DNA from 4 places in the Cytobacillus gottheilii genome. Region 4 is predicted to be linked to each of the others. Evidence: riboswitches for the same ligand, from Rfam matches in the RefSeq annotation. Region 4 holds a riboswitch; each other region holds the start of a gene.
The links. Region 4 has a riboswitch for cyclic di-GMP ahead of J1899_RS02435 (hypothetical protein). Riboswitches for the same ligand answer to the same signal wherever they lie in the genome.
Positions count from the first base shown of each region.

Region 1: another riboswitch for cyclic di-GMP. It lies ahead of J1899_RS06390 (DUF5050 domain-containing protein); the one in region 4 lies ahead of J1899_RS02435 (hypothetical protein).
Region 2: another riboswitch for cyclic di-GMP. It lies ahead of J1899_RS20745 (hypothetical protein); the one in region 4 lies ahead of J1899_RS02435 (hypothetical protein).
Region 3: another riboswitch for cyclic di-GMP. It lies ahead of J1899_RS06465 (response regulator); the one in region 4 lies ahead of J1899_RS02435 (hypothetical protein).

Region 1 is NZ_CP071709.1:1,293,167-1,297,363, reverse strand. It holds gene queG (tRNA epoxyqueuosine(34) reductase QueG) at 1-627, opposite strand, end outside; gene J1899_RS06400 (B3/B4 domain-containing protein) at 714-1,379, shown strand; tRNA gene J1899_RS06395 (tRNA-Gly) at 1,683-1,756, opposite strand; cyclic di-GMP riboswitch class I at 2,332-2,414, shown strand; gene J1899_RS06390 (DUF5050 domain-containing protein) at 2,458-3,582, shown strand; gene J1899_RS06385 (ABC transporter permease) at 3,630-4,197, opposite strand, start outside.
Region 2 is NZ_CP071709.1:4,209,329-4,213,525, forward strand. It holds gene J1899_RS20740 (penicillin-binding transpeptidase domain-containing protein) at 1-1,878, opposite strand, end outside; gene J1899_RS20745 (hypothetical protein) at 2,107-2,337, opposite strand; cyclic di-GMP riboswitch class I at 2,427-2,540, opposite strand; gene J1899_RS20750 (methyl-accepting chemotaxis protein) at 2,709-3,665, shown strand; gene trhO (oxygen-dependent tRNA uridine(34) hydroxylase TrhO) at 3,715-4,197, opposite strand, start outside.
Region 3 is NZ_CP071709.1:1,307,300-1,311,496, forward strand. It holds gene J1899_RS06445 (IS1182 family transposase) at 1-7, shown strand, start outside; gene J1899_RS06450 (DUF3231 family protein) at 201-1,238, opposite strand; gene J1899_RS06455 (hypothetical protein) at 1,407-1,685, opposite strand; gene J1899_RS06460 (DUF2642 domain-containing protein) at 1,890-2,189, opposite strand; gene J1899_RS06465 (response regulator) at 2,264-2,626, opposite strand; cyclic di-GMP riboswitch class I at 2,660-2,746, opposite strand; gene J1899_RS06470 (SOS response-associated peptidase) at 2,862-3,536, opposite strand; gene J1899_RS06475 (GNAT family N-acetyltransferase) at 3,630-4,091, opposite strand; gene J1899_RS06480 (EamA family transporter) at 4,167-4,197, opposite strand, start outside.
Region 4 is NZ_CP071709.1:476,253-480,449, forward strand. It holds gene hmpA (NO-inducible flavohemoprotein) at 100-1,296, opposite strand; gene J1899_RS02430 (Rrf2 family transcriptional regulator) at 1,572-2,015, shown strand; cyclic di-GMP riboswitch class I at 2,271-2,357, shown strand; gene J1899_RS02435 (hypothetical protein) at 2,621-2,998, shown strand; gene J1899_RS02440 (hypothetical protein) at 3,032-3,742, shown strand; gene J1899_RS02445 (methyl-accepting chemotaxis protein) at 3,845-4,197, shown strand, end outside.

The sequences.
Region 1 (4,197 bases), 820 kb from region 4:
AAGCTGACCGGGGTTCACCAAGGCCCCAGTCGGACAGGCATCCATACATTTCGTGCACGTACCGCAGCGATCCTCAATCGGCTTATCCGGTGCAAACGGAATGTTCGTAATGATTTCTCCTAAATATACATAGGAACCGAATTCTGGTGTAATGATGGAACAATTCTTTCCAGTCCAGCCGATTCCCGCTCTTTCAGCAACCGCTCGATCAACAAGCTCACCCGTATCCACCATAAATTTAAATCGGGCATCCGGCACTTTTTCAGCGATATAGTCCTGCAGCTGCTGCAGACGATTCCGTAAGATATGATGATAATCTTCTCCCCAAGACGCCCGGCAGAAAATACCCCTTCTTTCCCCTTTTTTCCCAGCAACCCGCTCCCTCATTTTAGAAGGATAGGCAAGAGCGATTGAAATAATCGATTGGGGTTGATCCAAAAGCAATGCAGGCGTAACTCTTTTATCCAGGTCAGGCTCTTCAAAGCCGGATTGATAATTCAGTTCAATTTGCTTCATTAATATATTTTTTAAACCAGTAAAGGTATCGGCTGTTGTAAAGCCGATTTTATCAATCCCGATTGACTGGCTGTATTGTATAATATCTTGTTTCAATTCTTCTACTTTCATGCAGTACACCAACTCACTTACCTTTTAATGAAAAAATCATTATTCTTATGATAAACTATTTCTAATCTATTTTGGAGGTGGAAACATTGGAAATTAACATTTCACCTGAATTGAGCACATTATTCCCTCATTTTAAAATCGGCGTGATTACATACCATGATATTCAAGTTGGCAAATCTCCGCAAATGGTAAAAGGCCGCTTGCAATTATTTCAGGAGTCGCTTTATTTCGATTATGAGGATAAAAAAGTCACCGAGATCGAAGCAATTCAGGAATGGCGTCAGATATTTAAAGCTTGCGGAAAGGATCCTAACCGTTATCGGCATTCCGCCGAAGCACTTTACAGACGAGTAATAAAGCAAAATTATCTGCAATCTGTTCATAGTGCGATTGATTTGAATAATTTCTTTTCGTTAAAATATCAAGTGCCGATCGGAATTTATGATGCAGACAAGCTTTCTGGTCCAGTCCAAATTCGACTTGGTGAGGAGAATGAATCCTATATCGGTTTAAACGGTCGGGAAAACTCTGTCCACCGATTACTTGTCGCAGCAGATGAAGCCGGTCCATTTGGCAGCCCGTTCGTGGATTCAGAAAGAACGGCTGTCACAGAAGAAACCGTCAATGCGCTGCAAATTGTCTTTCATCGCCCATCTATTACAGTTGAAGAAGCGGAAGAAATGACTGTTTCTTTGAAGGATATGTTCCTTCAAGTGCATGGGGGTACTGGTGAGGTCCGCATAATTGATTAATATTATGGAGTGCGTTCCGTCTGCTGCTGAGCAGGCGGGCGTTTTTTTGTGCTGAGCGACGGGATAGGCGGTGTGTTTTTGCGTTTGGCGGATAAAAGATGGTTTTTGGCGGATAAATTTTTTTAACGGCGGATAAAATTTTCTGACGGCGGATAACTTTCGTTAAACAGCACATTTCCTTAGCTTCTGAGCACATATCTCCTAAATGGACCCTTTTCACACATTCAATGAAAACACTTTTTAAAACATGAAAAAACGCAACATTTCGTTCTTAAAGAAACGGAACACTGCGTTGGTTATGTATGGAGCGGGTGAAGGGAATCGAACCCTCATCATCAGCTTGGAAGGCTGAGGTTTTACCACTAAACTACACCCGCATTATAATGAATCTTTTTAAAATAATTTTAATCTCACGAAATGTCATGCCTCTTTCTCTGCCAGCTCATTCGAGAAGCTAATGCGTCGAGGCAACTCGCAGATGTTTCAAGGATGCTATGCTCGTGGCTGAGGTTTTACCACTAAACTACACCCGCATTATAATGAATCTTTTTAAAATAATTTTAATCTCACGAAATGTCATGCCTCTTTCTCTGCCAGCTCATTCGAGAAGCTAATGCGTCGAGGCAACTCGCAGATGTTTCATGGATGCTATGCTCGTGGCTGAGGTTTTACCACTAAACTACAACCGCAATATAATAAAATAGTATGTTTTCAATCTCAAATTAGAACCTGCAAAATCTATCGAATTTTGTCGAATAATCCTGCTGACTACTTTTATTATTCTAGTATATTTATCCTCTATCGTCAACAGGTTTTTCATTTTTCTTTAACAAATGTTTAATAAAATCTTAATAAACCCACAACATTTCATAAAAGTTTTACATAAACACTTCTATTAGACTAGTATTTTTAACCTAATACTCCTTTAATTACTAATAATAATAGACTATAATACTCATAACGGCAAATCAATTGAAAGATTGAGACGCAAAGCCACAGGTCTAAGGCGCAAGCTATGACAGCTGGGTTACCGTAATTATTTTCTATTTAGAAACTAATCGTAAAGGAGAGATTGACCATGGTCAAAAAGACCTTGTATTCCGTATGTTTTGCATTTCTGTTCCTCACAATGATCAGCTCCTCTGCTCTTGCAGCCGAAAAGAAGGATTCAGCTTATCAAGAAACCTACCAGAATCTGCTGGATTCCTTTAAAAGCTATCAAACAACTGCTACATTTCCTTCTCAATCTTTTTCATACAAAGAAGTTGGTGAAGTCATCAATGACGTGTTAGCAGATCATCCTGAAATCTTTTATTTTCAGCACAAAAATACACTGATTTATTCAAACGGTAAGATTAAAATCAGCTACAAATACCCTGTTTCCCAAATCAAAACGATGGTCAGCAAACAAGAAAAGCTGATTAAATCCATATTAAAAGAGACAATCCAACCGAAGGATTCAGATTTTGATAAAGTAAAAGCGATTCACGATTATATTGTTTTAAATACAGCTTATGACTGGACAAACTATCAGAATGGAACAGTTCCTGAAAGCTCGTATACACCGTATGGTTTAATGGTTGATGGAATTGCCGTTTGTGAAGGCTACGCTAAAACGATGCAGCTGCTATTAGATCGCGCTGGTATTGAGAACGAATATATTGCAGGAACAGCTAACGGCGGTCCACATGCTTGGAATATGGTAAAAGTAGATCATCACTATTATTATGTTGACGCCACTTGGAATGATCCTGTCCCAAATCAGGCTGATCAAGTTAGCTATAAATATTTTCTTGTAGACGCTAAGACATTGAGAAAAGATCATGTCTGGAATGAAAAGCAATATCCATCAGCGGCAAGCACCAAATATGCTTACTTTCAAGAGCTTCAATCCGTGCAAGAGATGGGAAATTATTTCTATTACTCTAACAGTAAAGATCAGGACAAGCTTTACCGCATGAAAAAGGACGGTACAGGAAAAACAAAGCTGATCAATGCACGAGCACCTTATTTTGTCATCACGCACAACAAAATTTACTTCAGCAACTATTCAAACAGCGGATATTTGTATAAAGCAACACTAGCAGGCAAACACGCTAAACCTATGAATAAAGTACATTCAATTGATCTTTTCATCGATCAAAACAAGCTATACTATACGAATAAAAAAACAAATAAACAATCTTCCATTAAAACGAATTAAAGAGAAAACGGGATGGCACATAATGCCCTCCCGTTTTTTTCTATAAATCACCTGCTCCTGCGCTCAACCAAATTGATCCCTAATCCCATTCCGACAATCCCGATTAAAAGCATAATTAGCAGTGACATCGTTATGTCCGCCAACCCAGCATCATAAAAAATTACATTCATGATAGCATCCATTGCATGGGCCATTGGAAAAAGATCCGCTACAAACAGCAGTACTGGATTAGAAATCGTTCCTGGCATCATGTAGGATCCACTAACCAAAGGAATTAGCGGAATGATGGATGGATAAATCGCATAGAACTGTTCTGGTGTTTTTACAAATCCAGTAATCAGCATGGCAATGCTGATCATGCTGAATACAAACAGAGCAGATGCGAGTATGATTAGCCAAAACTGATTTCCAAGATCATACTTCAACACGTATTTAAACAATAATAGTACGGCAACAATCTGAAACATGGATATTAAGAAACTATATAAGATGTAACCAGTATACATTTTGGTCTTGCTGATCGGTGCAAGAATCATACGGTCCCAAACACCGGATACCTTATCATGTGATACATTATTCACTCTAAAGCCAAGAATAAAGGTGGCAATTAAGAGA
Region 2 (4,197 bases), 790 kb from region 4:
AAACATCCCATTTTCCTGACCTTTCATGCCTACATTTAACTTAAGCTCGGCTGTGCCGGTTTTTCCGGCGAGCGGGTAATCGTCCATTTTGGCAGCACGGCCTGTTCCGCCTGGCTCTTGGATGACTTTTCGTAAAGCCGAATTCATTATAGCTACGGTTTCTTCACTAATGATATTTTCTTTCCAAACTTGGTTTTTTTCTTCGTTTTCTAACAAAACCGGCTTAATGAGTGAACCTTTATTTATGAATGGTGTGTAGCTGGCAGCAAGGTGGAGGATATTCATTTCCACTTCACCTTGACCATAACCGGAATCTGCCAGTTTTATTTCAGTGTCCATGTTGCCTGTATGTGAAGATTGAAGCGGATACACATATGGGATTTCTTCTTCAAAGCCAAATGCTTTTAACCCTTCCATGAAAGAATCCTTGCCTAACTGCAATGCTTCTTGAGCAAAATAAATGTTGTCAGAGTACATCATAGCCTGGTCGAAATTGACTGGTGAACCCGGATCTTTTACCCGTGTGACTCGATAACTTCCCCATGAGGTGTCCTTTTGCCAGCGCAGACCTTTAATATCTTTTGTTTCGTCTGCTGTTGTGATTCCCTCTTCAAGGCCAATCGCTCCTGTGATTGGTTTCATAACTGAGCCTGGCACATAGTTATGACTGAAACGGTTAAGGAGCGGCTGCTGCTCATTTTCTTCGAGCGTCTTCCACTCTTGTACTGTTAATCCTAATGAAGCAGCATTTGGGTCAAAGCTTGGACTGCTCACTAACGCCATTGTCGCACCTGTAACTGGGTCAATGGCGGATGCAGTGCCGGCATTGCCCTTCAATTCCTCATATAGATCTTCTTGGACAGTTAAATCTATTGTCAGCTGAATCTTTTCTCCATTTTCAACCGGCTTCTCCGCCAGCACTGCCTCTGATCCGTCTTCTTTCGTAATGCTGATTTTAATGCCATTTGTTCCTTTTAGCTGCGTTTCCAGTACTTGTTCAAGGCCCCGTTTTCCAATTAGATCTGTACTGGAGTAGCCTTTGTCTTCATTTTTCTCCAGTTCTTCAGCAGTAATTGGACCAACATACCCAATCAAATGTGCTGCTGATTCTCCAGCTGGGTAGACTCTGCCTTTCACATCCTGTTTTAAAACACCAGGCAGAGAAAATACTTCATTTAGAAGCCCTTCATTATCAGGAGAAACCCTTTTGATCGGTACAAAATGACCAGGCTGCACCCAATCTGCATTCAAGGCATTTTCAATACTCTCCTCGGAAATTCCTAAGCTCTGAGATAGTCCTTTAATGGTTGTTTCCTCATCATTTCCCATTTCCTCCGGCACGATGCCGATTTCATATAATGTGCCATTAAAAGCAAGCATATCGCCGGTGCGATCAATTATATCACCTCGCTGGGCCGGGATAGAGGCATAGTTTATTTTGTCATTAGCGCCGAGCTCCGGGAAAATAAGCGTTGTATCCCACTCTACAAACCAATTTTCCCCATCCTCATGCTCTTCCTTTATAAGTGTTGCATCATGCGTGAATTCTATTTTTCCTGCAGCACTATTCATTGACGCTGAAAAGGGAAGTGCTGCGCTTTCTTCCTCAAATTCCTGTTCTTTGTCTGCATTCGATGTAACCTCTATATCAGAGATTTGCAGGTCATTATACACTTTTTCATATCGATCTACAAAGTCATCCTCTGATATGGATTCCTTTGCTTTTGCAGAGAGTAAACGATACATATCGGTAAATTCTTGGTTATTCCAATGTTTAATATATTGCGAAAACTGATCTTGAGGCATAGGTTCTTTTGAACAGCCTGCTAAAACGATAAAAATCAGGAAAGAAGCAGCCAGTAACCATCTTTTTCTCATGAATCCCCCTCCTACTATATTCTATTTTATCATTCTCATTAGACAAATTTCTACAAGTTGCTCATGCTGAAAATGAACGTATGATGAAAAATTTTCACTAATGAAAAAAGCTGAACCTGCACAGGCAAATACTAGATGTCTGGGCAAGTTCAGCTATTATATATATGCGCTAATGGCATTCTTATTAATGAAAAATAGGAAAAGTATAAGTTCAGTAAATTTACGTTTCTAGCAGGGAATCTTTTCTAGCTTTTGATCCGTGGCTTGAAGCAGTTTCTTTGAAGCATGTGAAAGATTTTGCAGGCATTCTTTTCTTAAATCTTCATGGCACACGAAGTTAAACTTAAGATCTAATTCCAGATTTTCAGCAATCTGAGCAATTTTATTTTTCTCTTCTTTTAAAACATGACGCTGAATTTCCTGTTCAAAGTAAGCTACTGTTCCAAATAGTACCTCCATCGTCCTCTCTCCTTGTCTAATTTTTTAACACCCGTTCATGCTGGCAGCCCGACCATCATAGTCCAATATAATTAGAGATACTCCTTCTTTTCGGCAGCAAGACTAATAGCCTTTACTTTCATGCCAAAGGTAAAGAATGTCTATCAGACCTTAGATTCGCGGCTTTGCGTCCTTATTTTTCAATAAGTTTGCCTTTAAACATCTGTTACTTTTATCTTAAGTCTTTATTCTCATTATTTCAACAACTTTCAACCATCTTCAACAATTTCCCCGGAAATATTTAAAAAGAGTGATATGATGCACAAAAGATAGGAAATAGTGCCGATATAATAGAAAGGACGACCATAAATCATAGGGATTGGGGTAATAACATGCTGCTGATAGGAAAGAAGAATACAAAAAAGCTAGAGTTAGAACGGAAAGAGTTAGAAGATTCTATTCGAAAGCAAGTTGAGGAAGAAATGGCACATAAGGAAGCCGCACTGCAAGAGACTATTTTCGATTTTCTCCATGACTTACAGCACACCCTGCATCAGCACGAAATGGTAAATGGACAGCATCATACACTTGGCTCATTAGTTGGCAGCATTAAAACTCACTTTGATCACGTTAAGTCATTAAGTGAAGATTCAGTTCTGAATTCAAAAGACCTTTCACAAAAAGGAGAGGTTCTCATTCATTCTGCTGGGGAAATGGTGTCGCGGTCAAACGATGGCAGAGCTTCAATCTTAAAATCTGAAGAACTGATGAAGCAGCTTGGCGCTCAATTGGAGGAAAATTCCCGTAAAATGGAGCAGCTCAATGAGCGATCGAAGGAAATTGAAATGATTGTAAAAGTAATTAAAGAGATTGCTGATCAAACCAATCTGCTTGCCTTGAATGCTTCAATAGAAGCTGCTCGTGCAGGAGAACAAGGGAAGGGGTTTGCTGTTGTTGCAGAGGAAGTTAGGAAACTGGCGGAAAATACAGCTGAGAGCACAGCAAATATTAGCAGTTTGACTAAAAACATTCAGCAGGATATTGGGGCAACTCTGCAATCAACCCTGCAAAGCTCCCATCTCATTCAAGAAGGCATGGAGATCAGCAGCGGTTCAACTACAGCGATTGATTCTATCAGCAGCATCATTAGTACCGTACAAAAAGAAGTTGGTGAAGTCATGCAGCAAATCGGCAAGCAAACATATCAATCTCAGGAAACAGCAGACGAAATCAGCAAGACTAAACATATTTTTGATGAGGTAAACGCTTTGCTGAAGCAGCATATTGACGATGCAAGTGTTGTAGACGAAAAGCTTGAAAAGGTTATTGATCAGCTTTCCAATAAATAATAGCAGAAAAAAGGGCACCCAATCTGGATGCCCCGTTTTATTCATTGATTTACGCTTCAATTGTTTCTAAACGATTCTGTACTTCTTCCTCGCTCAATTCATGCTGAATAATATAGCGGTTGCGCGGATTTGTACGGCATTCATCTGAGCAGCTGCGCATATATTTATGCTCATTTTCTTCAGAGCATAAGATTTTTTTGTTGCAGGCAGGGTTTGCACAGTTTACATAGCGCTCGCAAGGTTCGCCCGAAAAATAATCGCGGCCGACGACCACATGCTCTTTCTGATTAACAGGTACGCCAATTCTTTCATCGAATACATACAACTGACCATCCCAAAGCTCACCTTGGACTTCCGGATCTTGGCCATATGTGACGATGCCGCCGTGAAGCTGAGCAACGTCTTTAAAGCCTTCCTTCAACAGCCAGCCTGAGAATTTTTCACAGCGGATTCCGCCTGTGCAATACGTAACAATCTTTTTATCTCCAAGCAATTCTTTATTTTCACGCACCCATTGTGGAAGGTCACGGAA
Region 3 (4,197 bases), 830 kb from region 4:
AGTATAAATCTGAGGATAGGATAGCTGCATTCTGTCCTCTAAAGGAATAAAAATAGAAAAAAAACTTCAAAAGGGGTTCGGAATGAGACCATTCCGAACCCCTTTTGTCTACAATCTGACAGCCTTCTTATATGAAATAAGAAGGCTGTTTATAGTTGTTTTATGATTGGAAGCTCTAAAGATGACATACGGTAATGAACTTAAGTCCGATCATAGGCTTTCGGGGGTGATTCCATCCAGCCGTGATCAATGAGAATGTTTGCCCCATCATCAACAAACAATCCAACATTCATGAGGTTTCGCCCATACATTAAAGCGATATCCCTTCGTCCATTTACTGCTATAGAGTTCGCAAATGATCTTATTTTAATAGAAAACATATCTACCTTATGAAAGAGCATAATTTTATCTGAAAAAGGCGGGTATGTGGATGTTGTAACTAAATGATCAAGATGAGATGGTGTCTGCAGATTTTCAACATGCAGTTTCTCCATGAATTGCTTCACTGATTTTTCGGTCATGTCTAACCCGCGTTTAAACAAAGCTTTAATCTTTTCATCTCTAACCACCTGGTAAAACCCTAATAATAATGTTTTGCTTGTTGTGTTATTTTCAATATTGTCATAAAGGTGAGAGATTTCTAAAGCATGAAGAGGTCGTATGTCTCCGATAAAACCTGCCAAGTAATTTTGTTTATGAATAAAATCGTTGCTTTCTGGAATAGGAATAATAGGCGGTTTTGCTATTAATTTTTTTTCAGCTAAGACGGTATTAATTTGATCTAATAACGCCACGGCACAATTGTTGCAATAAGTAAAAAACTGATTGATATCTTTCCTCATAATTAAAGGAATCGCAACGGCATAAATGCTCATTCCCGCCTTGGAAGCATATTTCAGGTAGTGAACATAAAATGTATCATCATAAAGCCTCGGAGCACCATAGTTAACGTCATCTTCTGTAAATCCTTTCGGGATCGGGAAATGACTTTTCTTAAAAAAATATTCGATCCGCTCCATGAAATCCTTCGTCAAAGCAATTCCATTTTCCAGCAGAATTTTAATATCTTCATCGTCACAATGGTGAAGAAAATAAGTGAGGATTTGCTGAGACATGCTGTTGCCTGTATAAGTAGCCCAAAGCTTACCCATTTCAACCGCTGTTAAAGGTGCATTTTCACTTAATGAGTCTGAACTTAAATGAATAGGCTTTAAAATATCCATTGGATTTAAATCCATAATAAATCCCCTTTTGTAGATTTTTTGTTAGGATTACCGATGGATTATTATTTATTCCTGTAGCTTCCTTTACCTTTAAAAATTTTATATACTTTCCTGTATTTGCAAACCTTAGTGCCATTATTCTTATATGTAGCAAGCACGTGTCCCTTCGAAAATTCTATATCCTTATACCCTCAGCTTCCAAGCTGGTATCAACGAATTGAATTTAAAAAAGTAGCTCATAATGACATGAATAACTGTATATAATGCCAAAGTTGTCATGTAGGTAATGAGCCAGATATGAAAGGGTTCTTTCAGAAATAAGTAGAGCAGGGTCATGCCAACTGGAAATGGAACGAGAACAATTAACCAAATCGGTGCTCCAAGCTTTTCAGTTATGGAACCTAAGGATACGACGGAAGCGCCAATAATAATAGCCGCTAATATCGTGATGCTATTTTTCAAAAGGATGCTTCCAATAAAATAAGATGAAGCAGTAAGAAAAATGGCTAGAAGAAAGTTAAAGAAATAAGTCATATAATCACCTCGAAAATAATGATATGTAAATTTTACCATAAAAATCAAGGTGGAATTGTATCGGTACTGTAAATTTACGATAAAAAAGAGTCCTCTCAGACTCTTCATTTTCTATTCTTTTCAGTTAAATAACTACGGTTTTCCGACAAAGTAAGTGATATGCTGAAAACGAATATGATAATTCAAATGGTCAATGGTCAGTTGAATATGATCAATAGCCACCCCGGTTAATATGCCTTCTAGTTTTTCATTAATTGTCACCACTTTAATTTTTCTTCCGATATTCATAAGCAGGTGATCTAAAAATACAGGCTCTGTACTCATGGTTGAGTTTGGTGATAATTGATTCATTATAACTGGAAGGTTGTTTGAATATTTATATTGTCCGGGCGGTACGCTTTCGGTTTGGTTTCGATATAAATAAGGATACAAGCCATATTCCCCCTTTTTTATTACTTTATGTAAAGAGGAGTATAAACCGTGCCTGTCACAACTTTAAACTAAGCTTATTTAATTACTTTATCTAATGCTGGCAGAAGTTCGTTAAAAAAGGGCTTGACGACAAAGTCTTTTGCTCCATTTTGAAGAGCTTCAATGATTATTTTTGATTGGCCCATCGCTGAGCAAATGATTACATTTGCGCGGGAATCAATCCGCCTAATTTCTTTTAAAGCAGTCATTCCGTTAATTCCATCCATTGTTAAGTCAAGCAAGACAATATCAGGTGACATTCTTTTAAATAACTTAATGGCTTCTTTTCCATTTGCAGCTTCTCCAATGACAGTATAACGGTCACTTGAAATTGCTTTTTTAAGCAGCTGGCGCATAAACATTGAGTCATCAGCAATTAATACTTTATAATGCATCATTTCTTTTTACTCCTTTTTTACAAGATCAGTCATCTTGGTAACCCGGCTGCCTTAGCAAATCTGTGCCTTAGGTCCGTGGCTTTGCGTCTTTTACTTTCGTAAAATTTGCCGTTATAGGTATTTTAGCACGTGTTTTCCATTTCGACAATTTGCGACTTTTTTCTTATTACGAATATTTGAAAAGATTTGCCTTCAGTTAAAATAAAAAAAGCCGTCTATCGACAGCCTTTAAAAATCAGCAAAGAGCATGAGTTACTTCAATGGTATTATTCTTAGGAGAGTTTACTTTATCCGAAACGACAAAAGCATCCATGTGGTTATCCTCAAAGGGGACAAGGAGTTTGTTTAGTTCAGTGGCATTCCTATTGTTTGGGTTTAGCCATGTTTTTTCATCCTCTGGATTAAGGATCACAGGCATGCGTTCATGAATCTCTCTCATAAACGGGTTGGAGGCTGTTGTAATAATTGTGCAGGAATAAACGGGTGCTCCTTCAGGAGAAATCCAGCGTTCCCAGAGCCCGCACATGCCAAACAGGTTATCTGATTTTAACTTTATTCTCATCGGAACTTTTGTTGTACTTGTTTTTTTCCATTCATAAAAGGAATCGGCAATAATGAGGCAGCGGCGCTTTTCGTAAGCAGCTCGAAAGCTTTGTTTCTCTGTCAGGGTTTCTGCGCGGGCGTTCGTCATTTTATAGCCGATTTTCACATCTTTTGCCCAGGGAGGAATAAGTCCCCATTTTAAATAGCCCAGACGATTTTTTTCTCCGTCGTTAATGACAGCCAGCACTTCATGAGATGGCGCAATATTATAGCTGCGTATGTATTGTGCTTCATCAATGGCCGCTTCGATATCAAAGCGATCAATTATTTCCTCATAATCAGAAAATAAGGTGAATCTTCCGCACATATCTATTTCCACACTCCTTATCGTTGAATAGGATAGTTACATTTGTTTACGGAGGGAAGAAGACATTGTTTCATAATTTTTAAGGGATGTTTTTTATTTTGGATAATAAATCAAAGGTTCCGTAAGATCTTCATATCCACTTCTTTTATAAAATTCGATGGCTTCATCACTTGGCCAAACAAGCACAAATTCATATTTGTTTTCCTTGGTCCAATCATGGATAGCATGTAAGAGTTTGCTGCCAATTCCCTTTTGCCGATATTCTGGAAGTGTATATACATTTGTCATATAGGCGAAAGGGTACGTGATTCTCCCTGGACGGGGAACCTTGTGGATGCATTCAATATAAATATGAGAAAGAATTTTCCCCTGCTCCTCTGCAATCCAAATAAACCACTGCTGATTGAGGAGTGCTCTTTCTAAAAAGGAGCGGCATTCAGTCTCAAATTCCTGAAAGGATGAGCTTTTTTTGCTTTCATCATGTTCAATAGTGAAGTCCCATCTCATTTGAATTAACTGTTGGATATCATCTGCATCAGCTAGTCTGATTCTCATTGTATTCTCCTTTCTTGTTGAAAAAATTATTCTACAAGCTGAGATGAATATCCTTTAAAAAAACAGCCAAGGTTATTAACCCTGGCTGTTTAGTTCATATGGCTGT
Region 4 (4,197 bases):
GATGTGGGATCGTATAGTAAATCTATACGGTCTTTCTTATTGTAAAATGGAATTAGCCCGGCTGATCAGTCGGGCTAATTCCATTTATAGTGCAGCTGCTTATTCAATTTCACCAGCAGGTCCAAAGAATTCAAAATGCATTTGCTCTGATGGTACACCCCATTCTTTAAGAGCAGCATAGATCTTTTTCATAAATGGCACAGGGCCGCAGAAGTAAAAGTCTGCCTGAGAAGTTCCAGCGATTGATTTAAGCCACTCTGAATCTATGAAACCTTCTTTATCATAATTCTGATTTTTTCGATCCTGTTCAGTTGGATTGGAATACGCTGCAAAACTTTTCACATGCTTTGATTTACTTGCAGCCTCTGTAACTTCATCTCTTAAAGCATGGACATTACCGTTCAAAGCACCATGAATAAACGTAACCTCTCTGTTAGGCTGTTCTTTTATAATGGTGTGCAGCATGCTGACCATTGGAGTCAATCCGACACCGCCGCTGATTAAAACTGCTGGAAGTTCGTTTTGTTCCAGCATAAATTCACCAGCCGGAGCACTAACTTCCAAAACATCTCCTTCCTCAACATCCAGATGAAGATAAGAAGACACTACACCTTGTTCTTCACGCTTTACACTTATGCGGTAATAGTCTTTTTCGGGTGCAGCAGATAAGCTATAGTGACGGATATGGGTATATGTATCTCCGTCAGGCTGAACTCTTACAGTAAGATACTGGCCGGCTTGGTAAGAGGCAATGTCCAAACCATCCTCAGGCTTTAAATAAAACGAAGTGATAACATCACTTTCTTTTACTTTGCGCTCAACAATGAAGTTTCTAAATCTATCCCATCCGCCTGGCTGTTCCTTCGCTTCTTTATACATTTCTGCTTCAATGCCAATAAACGCATCAGCAATTACTCCATAGGCTTCTGCCCAAGCATTGATGATCTCATCGGTAGCTGCATCTCCCAAAACATCTTTAATGGCAGCTAATAAATTTTCTCCTACAATTGGATAATGTTCTGGCAGTACGCCAAGTGCTCTGTGTTTTTGTCCAATTTGCTTAACAACAGGAATAATTGCGCCTAAGTTATCAATATTTGCAGCTGCTGCATAAACAGTATTTGCTAAAGCAGTCTGCTGACGGCCTTCCCTCTGGTTGGCATGATTAAAAATGTTCAGTAGCTCTGGGTGTTTAGATAACATTTGACTGTAAAAATGGGTTGTAATTTCTTTGCCGTGTTTTTCAAGAACAGGAACTGTACTTTTAATGATTTTAATCGTTTCTTGGCTTAACATAATAACATCCCCTCTGGGTTAACATGTATTTTATATGCATGTTTATAATATAATAATAGTGGCAATAAAAGATATATTTTATATACATCTTTTGAAAAGTTGTCACATTTAAGAAGGGAATTAAATATATTTGACTGGTTTGATGTATGAAGAACCATTGCTTCTGCGCTTAGAAATATTGGGAAACCAGACAAATATCAGATTCGCTTGCGCTTGCCACTTGTCGGCTTTTCTAGATATAATACTAGGAAACGAATTAAGGAGCATTCATAAGGATGAGGCTAACAAACTATACGGATTATTCTCTCCGTGTTTTAATATTTTTAGCTCTAAAGGGTTCTGAGGAATTAAGCACCATTCAAGAAATAGCGGATTCTTATAATATCTCCAAGAATCATTTAATGAAGATTATTCATCACTTAGGACAATTAGGATATGTCGAAACTATACGCGGACGAAATGGGGGAATTCGTCTTGCTAAAGACCCAAAGGATATTAATATTGGAAAGGTAGTCTACGAAACAGAAGAAGACTTTCACATTGTTGGCTGTTTTAAACAGGGAGAAGGCTATTGCTCAATTTCACCGGCTTGTAAATTGAAAAACGCCCTATACGAGGCATTGCAAGCTTTCCTGAATGTTTTAAATGGATATACATTAGAAGATTTTGTTTTAAATAGAGTAGAATTAAATCATTTATTTGGAAATAGAGATGTCTGACCATGTAGCTGCTGCTTTTGGGAGGCATTTTTTTTACGCGTTGGATAGGTATGATTACCTAAATTAGAGGAGAAACCTGTCTCTCTAAGCAACGCCAAACCGGGTCGATGGACCTGTCCCTAAAACCCACAACCCCTTCTGCACTCGAATTTGTGTAAAGATTGTTAATCTATAGTTACAATTATCGACAAAACTTGCCAGTTTCTATATAATAAAGTAGGATATTTTCATCATGATATAAGTACTATTTTCTGAATATGATAAAGGCAAACTTATCGAAAGGTAAGGACGCAAAGCTACGAGTCTAACATCCGTATGGATAATGATAGTCGGGTTGCCAAAATTAATGTAAAGCGATTAATTGGCTATCCTTGTCTAGGATAGCCTTTTTTATACTTTCAAAAAGTGTAAATGTGCAGCGCAGAAGAAGGCTCGATGCAGTGGGTATTTTAGGGCTGTAGTATAAGTGCAACTAAGCCTCTGTCTGTGTCCTTTTAGGACTTGTCACTCGGCAAGTTTTCTTTATGTTTATTAGACTCAGGTTGGAAAAGAGTGCAGTGCAAAGCAAAGTAGAAAACGACAACATAAAAAAGGAGATTTAGAGGATGATTGTAGTAGATAAAAAGAAATATATGATGGCCATTAATGAGAATCAGAAGGAAGTTCATGTCCAGGTGCGTGCAGGCGCAATGAGAGAAGAAGATGCAGCAGAGTATATGGGAGATTTGCAGGAAACGATTAATCGGGTGCCAAGACAAGAGTACACATTTGTTATTGATGCAACGTATCAAAAGCCGACTCCATCAAAGGTTGTTCCACAGATGGAACAAACGATGAAGTTTTATAATTCCCTAGGGTTTAAAGATTTCCTGGTTCTTAAGCCAACTTCTAAAATTGCTCAAGTACAAATTAGAAATGTGCTTGAAAGAATTGAATTTACCGGTACATTTGTGGATCAGCTGCCTCATGCGATTAAAAGATAAATAAGCAATCAATCTGAACAAGGGAGATAGCATATGGAAGCGATACAATCACTTTATACATATCAAATTGTCGGGCAGGAACAGTCAGATTTAATTGCAAAAAGTGCTGAATGTTTGGCACGCTCTTTTTTTGGTATTGATGTTTCAGGAAAATGGGTGCAGGAGCCTATGGTCGGCCAGCTGAATTTTGAATATGAAGACCTTTACGATTTTATTCATGGCTATTTAACTTCTGTTGCTGGACAAGGGTATTGTGCAGTGGCTATGGATGAGCAGCAGCAAGTAGTAGGAGCTCTTGTTGGCGATACGAATGCACCTGAAATTATCGGAGAAGATATTTTCGAAGGATCTTTTTCTGATATGAATATTCTTCTTAGTGTGCTCGAAGATGTGGACAAGCGTTTTATGGAAGATTTTCAAGCGCGCCATGGCAGAGAGATAGCAGATGGTGAACTATTGCACCTTTTTATGTTAGGAGTAAGAGCTGAGCATGGGCGCCATGACATTATTAAGCAATTAGGTGCTATGCTGATCGATAAGGCAAGTGCAGAAGGATTAAAGTTTGTTCTTGGTGAAGCGACAAATCCGAAATCCATTCGTGTGATGGAAAAGTATCATAATATGACCAGATACAAAGATCTTGGCGGAAATTATATTGTTTATGATTATAAAAACCATGATCGATTAAAGGGAATTCCTTCAGAGGTAGCAGACGGAACATATATCCTTGTGAAGGAGCTTTAGGATTTATCTTTTCATACATGCTCCTTGTGGAATTTATTGTTAAATAGTAAACAAACTTGTATAAGAACTTATTAAATATAGAGTCAGGAGAATTAATTAATTATGGAAGCTATTCTAATTGGGATTATTGTGGTCTTATTGGTAACAACCGTTTATTTTGCTTTCCGCTATTTTTCACTGAAACGCCACTCACATATTCATAGTGAAATTACAATGGGCATGAAGGAACTATCAGCTGGAAAGATGATCAGCAAAGTAGATGAAAAAAGTGAAACTCATGCTCACTTTAACCAGCTGATTGAATTTTTAGCTCATGCCAGGGAAAAGTTTTCTGTGTTTGCAAAAGATGTTCATAATACTTCGGAAACGCTTGTTGAAAGTGGTGAATACGCTGCTGAAAAAGCTGATATTGTACGAGCGGCCATTGATGAGGTAGGCAGAGGTCTTCAAAAACA